Linked DNA regions of Methyloterricola oryzae. The protein of the gene in region 1 binds, or shares a complex with, the protein of each later gene. Links are inferred from orthologs where the notes say so. Each region holds a gene or a part of one and is shown in the gene's direction. Other genes may lie near its edges.

Region 1 (2,936 bases):
CAGTCCACAAGGCGGGGTTCGTCTCTTTCCTGTATCTGGAACTGCTGGACCTGTCCTTCTCCTTCGATGGCGTGATAGGCGCTTTCGCCATCACCAAGGATGTGGTCGTCATCCTGCTGGGGCTGACTATTGGCGCCATGTTCGTGCGCAGCCTCACTCTGTTCCTGGTGCAGCGGAACATGCTGGAGGAGTACCTGTTCCTCGAGCACGGAGCTCATTACGCCATTGGCGCACTGGCCCTGCTGATGCTCGCCGATACCTTCGCGCACGTCCCCGAGTGGGCGACCGGTCTGATCGGCATGAGCCTGATCCTGATGTCCCTGTGGTCCTCCATCCGGCTGCGCCGTAAGGCGGCCAGGTAATGGCTCGCACGCGCGGGAGCGAAAACTGCCTCACGCCGGCTTGTAATCCAGGACCGCTTGCCGCATAATGCGCGCTCTTTCGTTAGCCCGGCCCTCGGGATCAGGCAGAAACGTAAGATTTCTATGGCGAGCCATGTTGGTCCCCTCGCAATGATACGCTGCGAACCCCGCCAGGCCCGGAAGGGAGCAACGGTAGTAGCGGATTCGTGTGCCGGGGTGCGGCTTTCCTGGCTTGCCACCCCATCTCTTCCCCGATTCCAGTAGACGCAAGTCATGGCCTATCAGGCGCTTGCCCGCAAATGGCGTCCGCGCAACTTCAAGGAAGTCGTTGGCCAGGAGCACGTGGTCAAGGCTCTGACCCACGCACTGGAGTTCGACCGCACCCACCACGCCTACCTTTTCACCGGCACGCGCGGCGTGGGCAAAACCACCTTGGCCCGCATCCTGGCCAAGGCCATGAATTGTGACGCCCGCTCGGGCGCCGATCCCTGTGGGCAATGCCTGATTTGCCGCGAAGTGGACGAAGGCCGCTTCGTAGACCTGATCGAGGTCGATGCCGCCTCACGCACCAAGGTCGAGGACACCCGCGAGTTGCTTGAAAACGTGCAGTATGCTCCCAGCCAGGGGCGCTTCAAGGTCTATCTGATAGACGAAGTGCACATGCTGTCCGGCCACAGCTTCAACGCCTTGCTCAAGACCCTGGAAGAACCCCCGCCGCACGTCAAGTTCCTGCTGGCGACCACGGATCCGCAGAAGATCCCGGTCACCGTCCTGTCGCGCTGCCTGCAGTTCAACCTGAAGCGCCTGAGCGCCGAGCAAATTCGTGGCCAGATGGAACGAATACTGCGCGAGGAGTCGATTGCCTTCGATTCGAACGCCCTGCGCAGCTTGGCCCGTGCCGCCGACGGCAGCATGCGCGACGGCCTAAGCCTGCTCGATCAGGCCATCGCCCACGGTGGCGGCAGCTTAGCCGAGGAACCGGTCAGCGCGATGCTGGGCACGGTGGCGCGTACCCCCCTGTTTGATCTGCTGTGGGCGCTGGCCGAAAGCAACGCGGCGAAGCTGCTGGAGATCTCCGCCGACATGGCGGCCCATGCATCCAGCTTCAGCGACGCCCTGCAGCAGATGCTGATCATCCTGCACCATGCGGCGCTGGCGCAGTGGGTCCCGGAGGCTGTGCGCCACGACGATGACGCGGACGCCCTGCTGGCGCTGGCGGAGCACATCCCGGCAGATGACCTGCAGCTCTATTACCAGATTGCCTTGCTGGGCCAGCGCGACCTGCCTCTGGCCCCGGACCCGCGCGCCGGCTTTGAAATGGTGCTGTTGCGAATGCTGGCTTTCCGGCCGGACACTGCAGGCACGGAACCGGGCGGTGAATCGCAGGCGCCGGCGCGTCCTGTCCTCGCGCAACAGCCCAAGCCGCGCACCGTTGCGGCGCCCCTCCCGGCCAGCGTCGCCACAGCGCCCGCGCCGCCGCCCAAGGCCAACGCAGATTCCGGCGACTGGCCGCAGATGATCCGAGCCATGGGGCTTTCCGGCCTGACTCAGCAACTGGCGCAAAACTGCACCTTGGTGACCGTGGACGACAGCCGCGTCGTCCTTGCCTTGGATCCCCAGTTTGGCAGCGTCCGCACCGCACAGTTGGAAAGCAAGCTGGAGAAAGCCCTGCAGCAGCATTTCGGCCGCCCCGTGAAACTCAGCTTCAGTGCCGATACGCCGCAGCAGGAGACGCCAGCCGCCCTGATTCAGCGTGCGCGCGAAGAACGCCAGCGACAGGCCGAGCAGGAAATTGAGCAGGATGAGAACATTCGCGCCTTGAAGGAGCGTTTCGATGCGCGCGTTCTTCCGGGCTCCATCAAACCCTTGGACTAGCGGCTGCTGGCGCTCAAGACCGCAGCACGCTCCGGGTTATTTCACCGCACCATTCGGAGAACACGCATGAAGAATCCCCTGGCAAGCCTGATGCAGCAGGCCCAGCAAATGCAGGAAAATGTCCGCAAGGCTCAGGAAGAGCTTGCCAGCACCGAGGTCCATGGAGAATCGGGCGGTGGTTTGGTCAAGATCGTCATGAATGGCAAGCGCGAGGTCCTCAAGCTCAGCATCGACGACAGTCTGGTCAAGGACGACCGCGACATGTTGGAAGACCTGGTGGCTGCCGCCGTCAACGACGCCGTGCGTAAGGTGGGCAAGCTAAAGCAGGAGAAGATGGCGAGCCTGACGGGAGGCATCGAGCTGCCGGCCGGCTTCAAACTGCCATTTTGAGCGATGCGCGCCGGGGGCGGCAAGATCGAGCGGCTCATACAGGCCTTCCGCTGCCTGCCCGGGGTGGGACCGAAGTCTGCGCAGCGCATGACCTTGCATCTGTTGCAGCGCAATCGTGAAGGCGCCCAAGCCCTGGCAGAAGCCTTGCTCGATGCGCTGGAACACATAGGCCACTGTCGCCTGTGCCGCACCCTGACAGAGGGCGAACTCTGCCCGGTCTGCAGCGACCCACGCCGCGATACGGGTACCCTCTGCGTCGTGGAATCCCCTTCCGAAGTATTTGCCATCGAACAAGCCACCGGCTTCAAG
Region 2 (3,025 bases), on another replicon or contig:
ATACGGCCATCGCCGCCAACATGGAACTGCTCAATGCCCTGTCGCGCTTCGAAGACGAGAGCGAGGCGGGCCGGGCGATCCGGCAGGAGGCGCTGGAATCGGTGGTCTTGATGCTGTCACCCATCGTGCCCCATGCATCGCATCGGCTGTGGCGGGAACTGGGTCACCCGGAAATGGCGGTCAATACGCCGTGGCCGGCGGTGGATGAGGCGGCCCTGGTTCAGGACACCATCGAGCTGGTCCTGCAGGTCAACGGCAAGCTGCGCAGCAAGATCAGCGTGGCGGCGGATGCTTCGCGCGAACTCGTTGAGGGCGTGGCCCTGGCGGACGAGACCGCCCAGCGTTTCATGGAGGGCAAGCCGCCGAAGAAGGTCATCGTGGTTCCCGGCAAGCTGGTCAACATCGTGGTATGAGGCTCATGTCCATGCGCGCGCGTATCCCCCGCCTTCTGTTGCTCGCTGCGGTCTTGGCTGTGACGGCGGGCTGCGGATTCCATTTGCGCGGCTCGGGTGGCCCGACCTTCGCCAAGGGCATCCTGCTGCAGGGGATCGGCTCCAGCAATGCGCTGTACGGCGATTTCAGCACTGCGCTGGGCCTGGTGGGCGGGCGCCTGGTGAAATCGCCCGCCGAAGCTGCGGGGATCGTGCACGTCTACCGCGCCTATCATTCCCGGCGCTCCCTCACCTTGAGCCGTTTCGGCCGCAGTACCGAGTTCGACCTGTTCTATCGCATCGTATACGACGTGCGAACCCCGGAAGGGGAAGTGCTGTTGCCGCGCCAGGACATCGAAGTGCGGCGCGACTACTTCAACGACCAGACCCTGCCGCTGGCGCAGGTCGCCGAGGAAGGCGTGATGCGCACGGAGATGCAGCAGGAGGCTGCGCAGACCCTGTTGCGCCGGGCCATCTCGGCGTTGAACAAGCCGCCGCCGGGGAAGTCGTGAAGCTCAAGCTGGATCAGTTGCCGGATGCCCTTCGCAAAGGCATCGCGCCGGTCTACCTGGTTTCCGGCGACGAACCCTTGCAACTGGGCGAGGCCGTGGATGCCATCCGCGAGGCCGCGCGCGCCAAAGGCTACGCCAGCCGGGAACTGTTCTATGTCGACAGCGGTTTCGAGTGGGGCCAGTTGCTGGAGGCGGCGGAATCCTATTCCCTGTTCGGTGATCTGCGCATTCTCGACCTGCGCCTGCCGGGCAAGCCGGACAAGGCCGGCGCCGATGCGCTGGTGCGCTATGCCGAGCGGATTCCCGAAGATGCCGTGCTCATCGTCAGCCTGCCGAAGCTGACGGGCGACGAGCAGAAGAAAAGCCGCTGGTTCCAGGCGCTGGAGCCCAAGGGCGTTTTCATCCAGGTCTGGCCACTGGAAGGTCCCCAGCTCATCGCTTGGCTGGATCGGCGCATGGGCGCCCGCAACATGCTGGCCGACCGGTCCGGGCTGGCCCTGCTGGCGGCGCGGGTGGAAGGCAATCTGCTGGCCGCGGCCCAGGAAGTGGAGAAGCTGCACATCCTCTGCGGTTCGGGACGGATCGAGGACGAGATGATTCGCAAGGCGGTGGCGGACAGCGCCCGCTACGATGTGTATGACCTGTCCGAGGCAGCCCTGCAGGGCCAGTTGGTGCGCTCCAACCGGATACTGGCCGCGCTGCGCGCTGAAGGGATTGCCGCCGCCGTGGCCTTGTGGGCGCTGGCCCGCGACCTGCGCGTGGTGGCCTCCGTGCAGGCCGCGGTGGCGGACGGCTCCACCCCGGATGCCGCGTTCAGCCGGCTGCGAATCTGGGACAGCCGCAAGGCCGGGATGGTTAAAGCACTGCAGCGGCTGGACCGCGAGCAGGTGCGGCAGTCCTTGCTGGCGTGTTCAAGATCCGATCGCATCATCAAGGGGCAGGACACCGGGGAAGCCTGGGACGCGCTGTTGGATGTGTGCATGACCATGGCGGGCCGGGGACCCGCGTCGCGACGTCTACGGGAGGACATCGCCTGAACGGCTCCGCACGCCGGCCTTTCATTGTTTAACCCCCTATTCAACGCCAGAACCTGTCCGTGACCCATGAATATGCCCGCTCGATTTTCCGATTCTGACGACATCAACAGTTATATTCTTGCCGTGGGCGAACGCGCCCGCACCGCGTCGCGGCTGATTGGCCGTGCCGAGACTGCGGCCAAGAATCGTGCCTTGGCGGCCATCGCGGCGGAACTGGAAGCGCGCGCCGATTTTCTGATTGAGGAAAACGGGCGCGATCTGGAGGCCGGCCGCCAGAAGGGACTGGAAGCGGCCATGCTGGAGCGTCTGGTGATCGACGCCAAGCGGGTTGCGGCCATGGCGGAAGGCCTGCGCCAGGTGGCGGCCCTGGCCGACCCCGTGGGCGAGATTTCCGGGCTGACCTTTCGGCCCACCGGGATTCAGGTCGGCCGCATGCGCGTGCCTCTGGGGGTGGTGGGCATCATCTACGAGTCGCGTCCCAACGTGACGGCGGATGCTGCGGCCCTGTGCCTGAAATCGGGCAATGCCTGCATCCTGCGCGGCGGTTCCGAGGCCATCCATTCCAACAAGGCGATTGCGGCTTGCATCCGCACCGGACTGGAACAGGCCGGACTGCCCCAGGACGCCGTGCAATTGATCGAAACCACCAACCGTGCCGCCGTCGGGGCGCTGCTGAATCTGGACAAGCACGTGGATGTCATCGTCCCGCGCGGAGGCAAGGGATTGATCGAGCGCATCATGGCAGAGTCGCGCATCCCCATCATCAAGCATTTGGACGGCATCTGCCATGTCTACATCGATGAGGGCGCCGACCGCGACAAGGCCCTGCGCATCGCGCTCAACGCCAAGACCCACCGTTATGGGGTCTGCAACGCCATGGAAACCCTGCTGGTCGCGGCGAGCTGCGCCAACGACCTGCTTCCGGAAATGGCCCTGAAACTGCGCGAAAAAGGCGTGGAGATTCGAGGCTGCGAAGTGACCCGCACCTACATCCCCGACTGTGTTGCGGCGACAGAGGCGGATTGGGATACGGAATACCTGGCGC
Region 3 (3,011 bases), on another replicon or contig:
GCACCTAATGCATGCCATAGGGAATGAGATTCTGAGGGGAAACCCATCTGCCAATATCGTCTATCTTCATTCGGAGCGATTTGTCTCGGACATGGTCAAGGCACTTCAGCATAACGCCATCAATGCATTCAAGGAGTTCTACCGTACGGTGGATGCCTTGTTGATCGACGACATTCAGTTCTTTGCGGGCAAGGAGCGCTCGCAGGAAGAGTTTTTCCACACCTTTAATACATTATTGGAGAACAAGCATCAGGTTGTGCTGACTTGTGATAGATATCCAAAGGAAATCAAAGGGTTGGAAGAACGGCTAAAGTCCCGCTTTGGATGGGGGCTTCCGGTTGCTGTGGAACCGCCGGATCTAGAGACGCGCGTGGCGATCCTGATGACCAAGGCACAAAACGCGGGCGTTGATCTTTCACCGGAAGTGGCTTTTTTCATTGGCAAGCGCATCCGTTCCAATATTCGTGAACTTGAAGGGGCGCTGCGTCGTGTGATCGCCAATTCGCATTTCACCGGCAAGCCAATCACGCTGGACTTCGCCAAGGAGGCTCTGAGAGATCTCATCGCTCTGCAGGACCGCATGGTGAATGTGGATAACATCCAGAAGACGGTTGCGGAGTACTTTAAGATCCGCGTTGCGGATCTGCTTTCAAACAAGCGAACGCGCTCTGTGACACGGCCGAGGCAGATGGCCATGGCCCTTGCGAAGGAGCTTACCAATCACAGTCTACCCGAGATTGGTCAGATGTTCGGGGGACGCGACCACACCACGGTTTTGCACGCGACGCGTAAAGTTGCGGAATTGAAGGAAAGCGACAACAAGTTTCTGGAAGACTATTCGAATTTGATCCGTATCTTGTCCAACTGACTCCGCTTGAGCCCCGGTAAGGACTTCTTTCGATGGATCCAATATTTTCTGGTTGGACGTGCCCCATATGAGATTTTCGATTTCCAGAGATAAGCTGCTGGCGCCCTTGCAGAAGGTCGTGAGTGTCGTAGAGCGTAAGCAGACCATGGCGATTCTCTCGAATGTTCTCCTGAGGCTTTCTGGAAATTGCCTGGAACTGACCGGCACCGACCTCGAGATTCAGTTGGTGACACAGGCGGATGTGGATACTGGAGACGAAGGTGAAATCACCATTCCAGCCCGTAAATTGCTCGATATCTGCAGGAGTCTCCCTGAAGGAGATACCATCAAGTTCGAAGCGATGCAGGACCGCTTGTCGATACAGTGTGGACGTAGCCGCTTCAGTCTGAATACGCTTCCGGCCGGAAATTATCCCGCATTTGACTTAAGCCCAGCGGAACTGACGGTAGAATTCAGTAGCGGCTTGTTGAAGAAGGCCATGGAAAAGACGCTCTATGCCATGGCACAGCAGGACGTCCGCTATTACCTGAACGGTTTGATGCTCGAACTTGCTTCGGGTTACATCCGCACGGTCGCATCTGACGGACATCGCTTGGCGCTTTATGAGGGCGTCCTCGATCATGAGTTCCCACAGGGACGGCAGATCATCATTCCACGTAAAGGCGTCATGGAGCTTTTCAGGCTGCTGGGTGAGGATGATTCGATAGTCAGCACCCATATTGCTGCCAACAACATTCGGATACGGGTGGGAAATCTCAATTTTTCCGCCAAGCTGATCGAGGGCCGCTTTCCGGACTTCCAGCGCGTCATGCCGAAGGAAATTGTCACGGTGGTTACGGCGGACAAGGCAATGTTGAAAGCTGCGCTTACTCGTGTTGCGATTTTGTCAAACGAGAAATTCAGGGGTATTAATGTGGATGTCAAGGATGGCATCATGACAATCGAGTCGCACAATAGCGAACAGGAAGAGGCTCGGGAAGAGGTGGAAGTGGATCTGGAAGGGCCTGGTGCGTCCGTCGGCTTCAATGCGACCTATCTGTTGGACGCGATTAACAACATCGATTCTGAAGGCGTCCGGCTTTCACTCACTGAAGCAGCCAACAGCGCACTGTTGGAAGATCTGGTCGATCAGAGCTACAAGTTTGTGGTAATGCCCTTAAAATTATAATTATGAAGTTTATGTGCCCGTCCGTGGGCAAAGTCTGCATAGATTTTTTCTCACCATCAACATGAGCCTGACGAAAGTCGATGTTCGAAATGTTCGCAACATCGAAGTCGCGGCGCTTGAACCATCCCCACATATCAATTTCTTGGTGGGTCCCAATGGCAGCGGTAAGACGTCGTTGCTGGAGGCCTTGCACATTTTAGGTAGAGGGCGTTCATTTCGATCCACGCAGGCTGCACAGATTATCCGACTTTCTCAGGATTCGCTCACCGTCTCTGGAAAGGCAGTTATTTTAGAGAGGCCAAGTCAGGTCAGTCTCGGAGTGCAGTTGTACAAACAGGGACGAGACATTGTGGTGGATGGGCGCAAGCTGATGTCCACGGCGGAACTAGTCTGGATTCTACCCGTATTACTGATACACCCGGGTAGTAGTTCTCTTCTGGACGATGCACCGAAATTCCGGCGGCAATTTTTGGATTGGGGCGTTTTTCATCAGGATTACGAATACCTCACTGCCTGGCGTGGCTATGTCAAAGCGCTGCGTCAGCGCAATGCACTGCTGCGGGCAGGTTCGTCGCAGGGTTTGGAAACATGGAACCATGAACTTGGGCGTTATGGTCTGCTGATTGCCGAAGCGCGTTCTCGTTATTTGGAGTGTTTGCAACCATTTTTCTTGAAAGCGACGGTGCATTTTCTTGGAATTCATGATCTGCATATAAAGGTTAACCCTGGGTGGGATGTCGCACGTTCATTGCCTGAAGTGCTTCAGGCGAACGTCCAGGCTGACAGACGGTTCGGCTATACGCAATATGGGCCGCATCGGGGTGATTTCGTCATTCAAATGGACGGAAGGCCGGTCCGGCATTTTTTTTCGCGGGGCCAGATTAAGATGCTGGTTTTTGCCCTGCTCTTGTCGCAAGCGAACCTTTTGGAGAGCCAATTGGGGAAGCGCGGATGCGTGTTGATCGATGATTTGGC
Region 4 (3,071 bases), on another replicon or contig:
GGGCCGAGCCGAGGGTTTGCCCTGGCTGACGCCTTACCAGGCCTTGATCATGGCATCCATCGTCGAGAAGGAGACAGGACGTCCCGAGGAACGGGCGCGCATTGCAGGGGTGTTCACGCGCAGGCTGGCTCAGGGCATGCTCTTGCAGACCGACCCAACCGTCATCTACGGGATGGGGGACAGTTTCATGGGCGACATCCGGCGCGCAGACCTGGTTCAGGACACGCCCTATAACACCTATGTGCGTCCGGGGCTGCCGCCCACGCCCATCGCCTGTCCCGGCGCCCAGGCCATCCATGCCGCGCTGCACCCCGAGCCGGGTGACAGCCTGTATTTTGTTTCTCGCGGCGATGGCACCCATGTGTTCTCCAGGTCCCTGGACGAGCACCGGCACTTCGTGGAGCAGTTCCAGAAGGCGCGCAAGCATGAGTAAAGGAAAGTTCATCACCCTGGAGGGCGGCGAGGGCCTGGGCAAGAGTACCAACCTGGCCTTCGTCAAGGAATGCCTGGAACGGCGTGGCAGGCGGGTCATCGTGACGCGGGAGCCGGGCGGCACGCCGCTGGGAGAGCAGGTGCGGGCCATCCTGCTGGGAGACGGACAGGTGTCTCCGCCGACGGAACTGCTGCTGGTTTTTGCGGCCCGCGCCCAGCATGTGCAGGACGTGATTCGGCCAGCGCTTGAAAACGGCGACTGGGTGGTGAGCGACCGCTTCACCGATGCCAGTTATGCCTACCAGGGTGGCGGGCGTGGCATCGACGCGGCCGTCATCGCCAGCCTGGAGCGCTATGTGCAACAGGAACTGGAGCCGGATCTGACCCTGTTGTTCGATGCGCCGGTCGAAGTCGGGCTGGCCCGGGCAAAGCGCCGCGGCGCTGCGGACCGTTTTGAATCGGAAGACCTGGACTTCTTCCGTCGCATCCGCGAGGCGTATCTGGCGCGCGCGCGCAGCGTACCGCAGCGTATCCGACTGATCGACGCCAGCCAGGCCCTACCAGCCGTGCAGGATCAGATCCTGCGCTGCATCGAGGCCTTGTGAACGGGTTGCGCTTCGAGAACTGTCCCTGGCTGGCTACGCCATGGTCTCTGCTCGCGTCCTACGTCGATGCAGGACGCGTGCCGCAGGCGCTGCTGCTTTCAGGTAAGGAAGGCCTGGGCAAAGGCCGTATGGCGGATGCCTATGCGCGCCGGCTGTTGTGCCGCGACCCCGTGGGCGCATACGCCTGCGGGCACTGTCCGGCCTGCCAGTTGGTCGAGGCGGGCAATCATCCCGACTACCTGCGGATTGAACCGGCTGAGCCCGGTAAACCCATTACGGTGGACGGTATTCGCGGACTGATCGGGCTGCTGGCCCTGACGCCGCAGTATAGCGGACGGCGAGTGGTGATCCTGAGCCCGGCGGAGCAGATGACAGTGGCGGCGGCCAACAGTCTGCTGAAGACTCTGGAAGAGCCCGATGAGCACACAAGTCTGCTTTTGATCAGCGAGGTGCAGGACCAACTGCCGGCAACCATTCGCAGCCGCTGTCAGCGTCTGGATATCGCCACGCCGGGACGCGCGGAGGCATTGCGATGGCTCACGGTCAACGGCTGCGGCGAGGATGCCCAGGTCCTCTTGTCCCTGGCCCAAGGCGGGCCGTTCAAGGCGCTGGCGTTCAAGGCGGACGATTTGATCCGGTCACGTGCAGGTTTCTTTCGCCTCTGGAGCGAGGTCGCGGCCGGTCAGTCGGATCCGGTGCTCGCCGCGGAGGCCTGGCAGAAGCATCCCGGCGAACAACTGGTTGACTGGCTGAACAGCTGGACCTGCGATCTGGTCCGGCTGCGCGCCGCGCCGGACTGCGGCTACCTTGACAATTCCGATCTGCGCGAGGGCTTGCAGGGCCTGGCGTCGCGGCTAGAATTAAGGCAGCTATTCCGCTTGCGGGATATCATTGGCCAGGGCCGCAGGCGGCTGGCGGGCCAGGCTAACCGACAAATGGTTCTGGAAGAAATACTGATCCACTGGTCGCGACTGGCGACCAAGGGCTGACAACGGACACGACATCATGAGTGAAGCCCAGACACCGGCGCGCCAAGGCATCCTGTCTCTGACCATCCGCGACAAGAATGCGCTCTATGCGGCTTATATGCCCTTCGTCAAAAATGGGGGCTTGTTCATACCCACCAACAAGCCCTATCAGTTGGGGGATGAAGTGTTCATGCTGCTCAACCTGATGGAGGAAACCGACCGTATTCCGGTGGCCGGCAAGATCATCTGGATCACGCCCAAGGGTTCCGAGGGTTACCGCTCCACCGGCATCGGGGTACAATTCAGCGAACAGGATGGGGGCACCACCCGCAGCCGCATCGAGAACTATCTGGCCGGCGCCGTGGAAAGCGACCGTCCGACCCACACCATGTAGACATCCGCCCGAATGGCCTGCGCGGCGCGCACCTGCGGGCCAACCAAGCGCACACTCTCCAGCATGCTGATCGACTCCCACTGCCACCTGGACCGCCTCGATCTGGGTCCCTTCAAGAACGATTTCGCCGCCTTCGTTGAAGACGCCAAAGAACAGGGCATCGAGCACATGCTCTGCGTATCCATCAGCCTGGAGGTCTATCCGGCCATGCTGAGCCAGGTGGAAGCGTATGACTGCATTTCCGTATCCGTCGGCGTGCATCCCAACGAGCAGGACTGCCGCGAGCCTGACGCGGAAGAGTTGGTGAAGCTGGCCGCCCATGCCAAAGTGGTGGCGATCGGCGAGACCGGCCTGGATTACTTTCGCAGCGAGGGCGACCTAGGGTGGCAGCATGAGCGTTTGCGCACCCATGTCCGGGCCGCCCGGGCCTGTGGAAAGCCCCTGATCGTGCATACCCGCGAGGCGCGGGCGGACACCTTGAGGATATTGAGGGAGGAGAATGCCGCCGAGGTGGGTGGCGTGTTCCATTGCTTCACCGAGGATTGGGAGACTGCCCGGCAGGCTTTGGACCTGAACTTCCATATTTCCTTCTCCGGCATCGTCACCTTCCGCAACGCCGCTCAAATCCAGGAGGTTGCGCGCAAGGTGCCGGAGGAGCGCTTCCTCATCGAA

The links.
Region 2: the proteins of dnaX (region 1) and holA are in contact, whole or in part, in a cryo-EM structure (PDB 8GIZ), measured with the Escherichia coli proteins. The link is inferred for Methyloterricola oryzae from one-to-one orthologs.
Region 3: the proteins of dnaX (region 1) and dnaN are in contact, whole or in part, in a cryo-EM structure (PDB 8GIZ), measured with the Escherichia coli proteins. The link is inferred for Methyloterricola oryzae from one-to-one orthologs.
Region 4: the proteins of dnaX (region 1) and EK23_RS05235 are in contact, whole or in part, in a cryo-EM structure (PDB 8GIZ), measured with the Escherichia coli proteins. The link is inferred for Methyloterricola oryzae from one-to-one orthologs.

What each region holds. Positions count from the first base shown.
Region 1 is NZ_JYNS01000009.1:30,068-33,003, reverse strand. The notes cover bases 73-2,936. They hold dnaX (DNA polymerase III subunit gamma/tau), read left to right. Parts: upstream 73-635; coding sequence 636-2,237; downstream 2,238-2,936. Other genes in these bases: recR (recombination mediator RecR), read left to right, coding at 2,631-2,936; EK23_RS12915 (YbaB/EbfC family nucleoid-associated protein), read left to right, coding at 2,304-2,627; EK23_RS12925 (DUF475 domain-containing protein), read left to right, coding at 73-362. In the rest of the region: more of EK23_RS12925, read left to right, coding at 1-72. UniProt on the Escherichia coli protein: Part of the beta sliding clamp loading complex, which hydrolyzes ATP to load the beta clamp onto primed DNA to form the DNA replication pre-initiation complex.
Region 2 is NZ_JYNS01000004.1:187,863-190,887, reverse strand. Bases 7-2,959 are described here. They hold holA (DNA polymerase III subunit delta), read left to right. Parts: upstream 7-939; coding sequence 940-1,980; downstream 1,981-2,959. Other genes in these bases: EK23_RS08210 (glutamate-5-semialdehyde dehydrogenase), read left to right, coding at 2,047-2,959; EK23_RS08220 (LPS-assembly lipoprotein LptE), read left to right, coding at 425-943; leuS (leucine--tRNA ligase), read left to right, coding at 7-413. Also shown: more of leuS, read left to right, coding at 1-6; more of EK23_RS08210, read left to right, coding at 2,960-3,025. UniProt on the Escherichia coli protein: Part of the beta sliding clamp loading complex, which hydrolyzes ATP to load the beta clamp onto primed DNA to form the DNA replication pre-initiation complex.
Region 3 is NZ_JYNS01000016.1:7,918-10,928, forward strand. Bases 47-2,985 are described here. They hold dnaN (DNA polymerase III subunit beta), read left to right. Parts: upstream 47-935; coding sequence 936-2,036; downstream 2,037-2,985. Other genes in these bases: dnaA (chromosomal replication initiator protein DnaA), read left to right, coding at 47-868; recF (DNA replication/repair protein RecF), read left to right, coding at 2,098-2,985. Also shown: more of dnaA, read left to right, coding at 1-46; more of recF, read left to right, coding at 2,986-3,011. UniProt on the Escherichia coli protein: Confers DNA tethering and processivity to DNA polymerases and other proteins. Acts as a clamp, forming a ring around DNA (a reaction catalyzed by the clamp-loading complex) which diffuses in an ATP-independent manner freely and bidirectionally along dsDNA.
Region 4 is NZ_JYNS01000002.1:320,202-323,272, forward strand. Bases 31-3,029 are described here. They hold EK23_RS05235 (DNA polymerase III subunit delta'), read left to right. Parts: upstream 31-1,033; coding sequence 1,034-2,026; downstream 2,027-3,029. Other genes in these bases: mltG (endolytic transglycosylase MltG), read left to right, coding at 31-433; tmk (dTMP kinase), read left to right, coding at 426-1,037; EK23_RS05240 (PilZ domain-containing protein), read left to right, coding at 2,043-2,399; EK23_RS05245 (TatD family hydrolase), read left to right, coding at 2,463-3,029. Outside these bases: more of mltG, read left to right, coding at 1-30; more of EK23_RS05245, read left to right, coding at 3,030-3,071. UniProt on the Escherichia coli protein: Part of the beta sliding clamp loading complex, which hydrolyzes ATP to load the beta clamp onto primed DNA to form the DNA replication pre-initiation complex.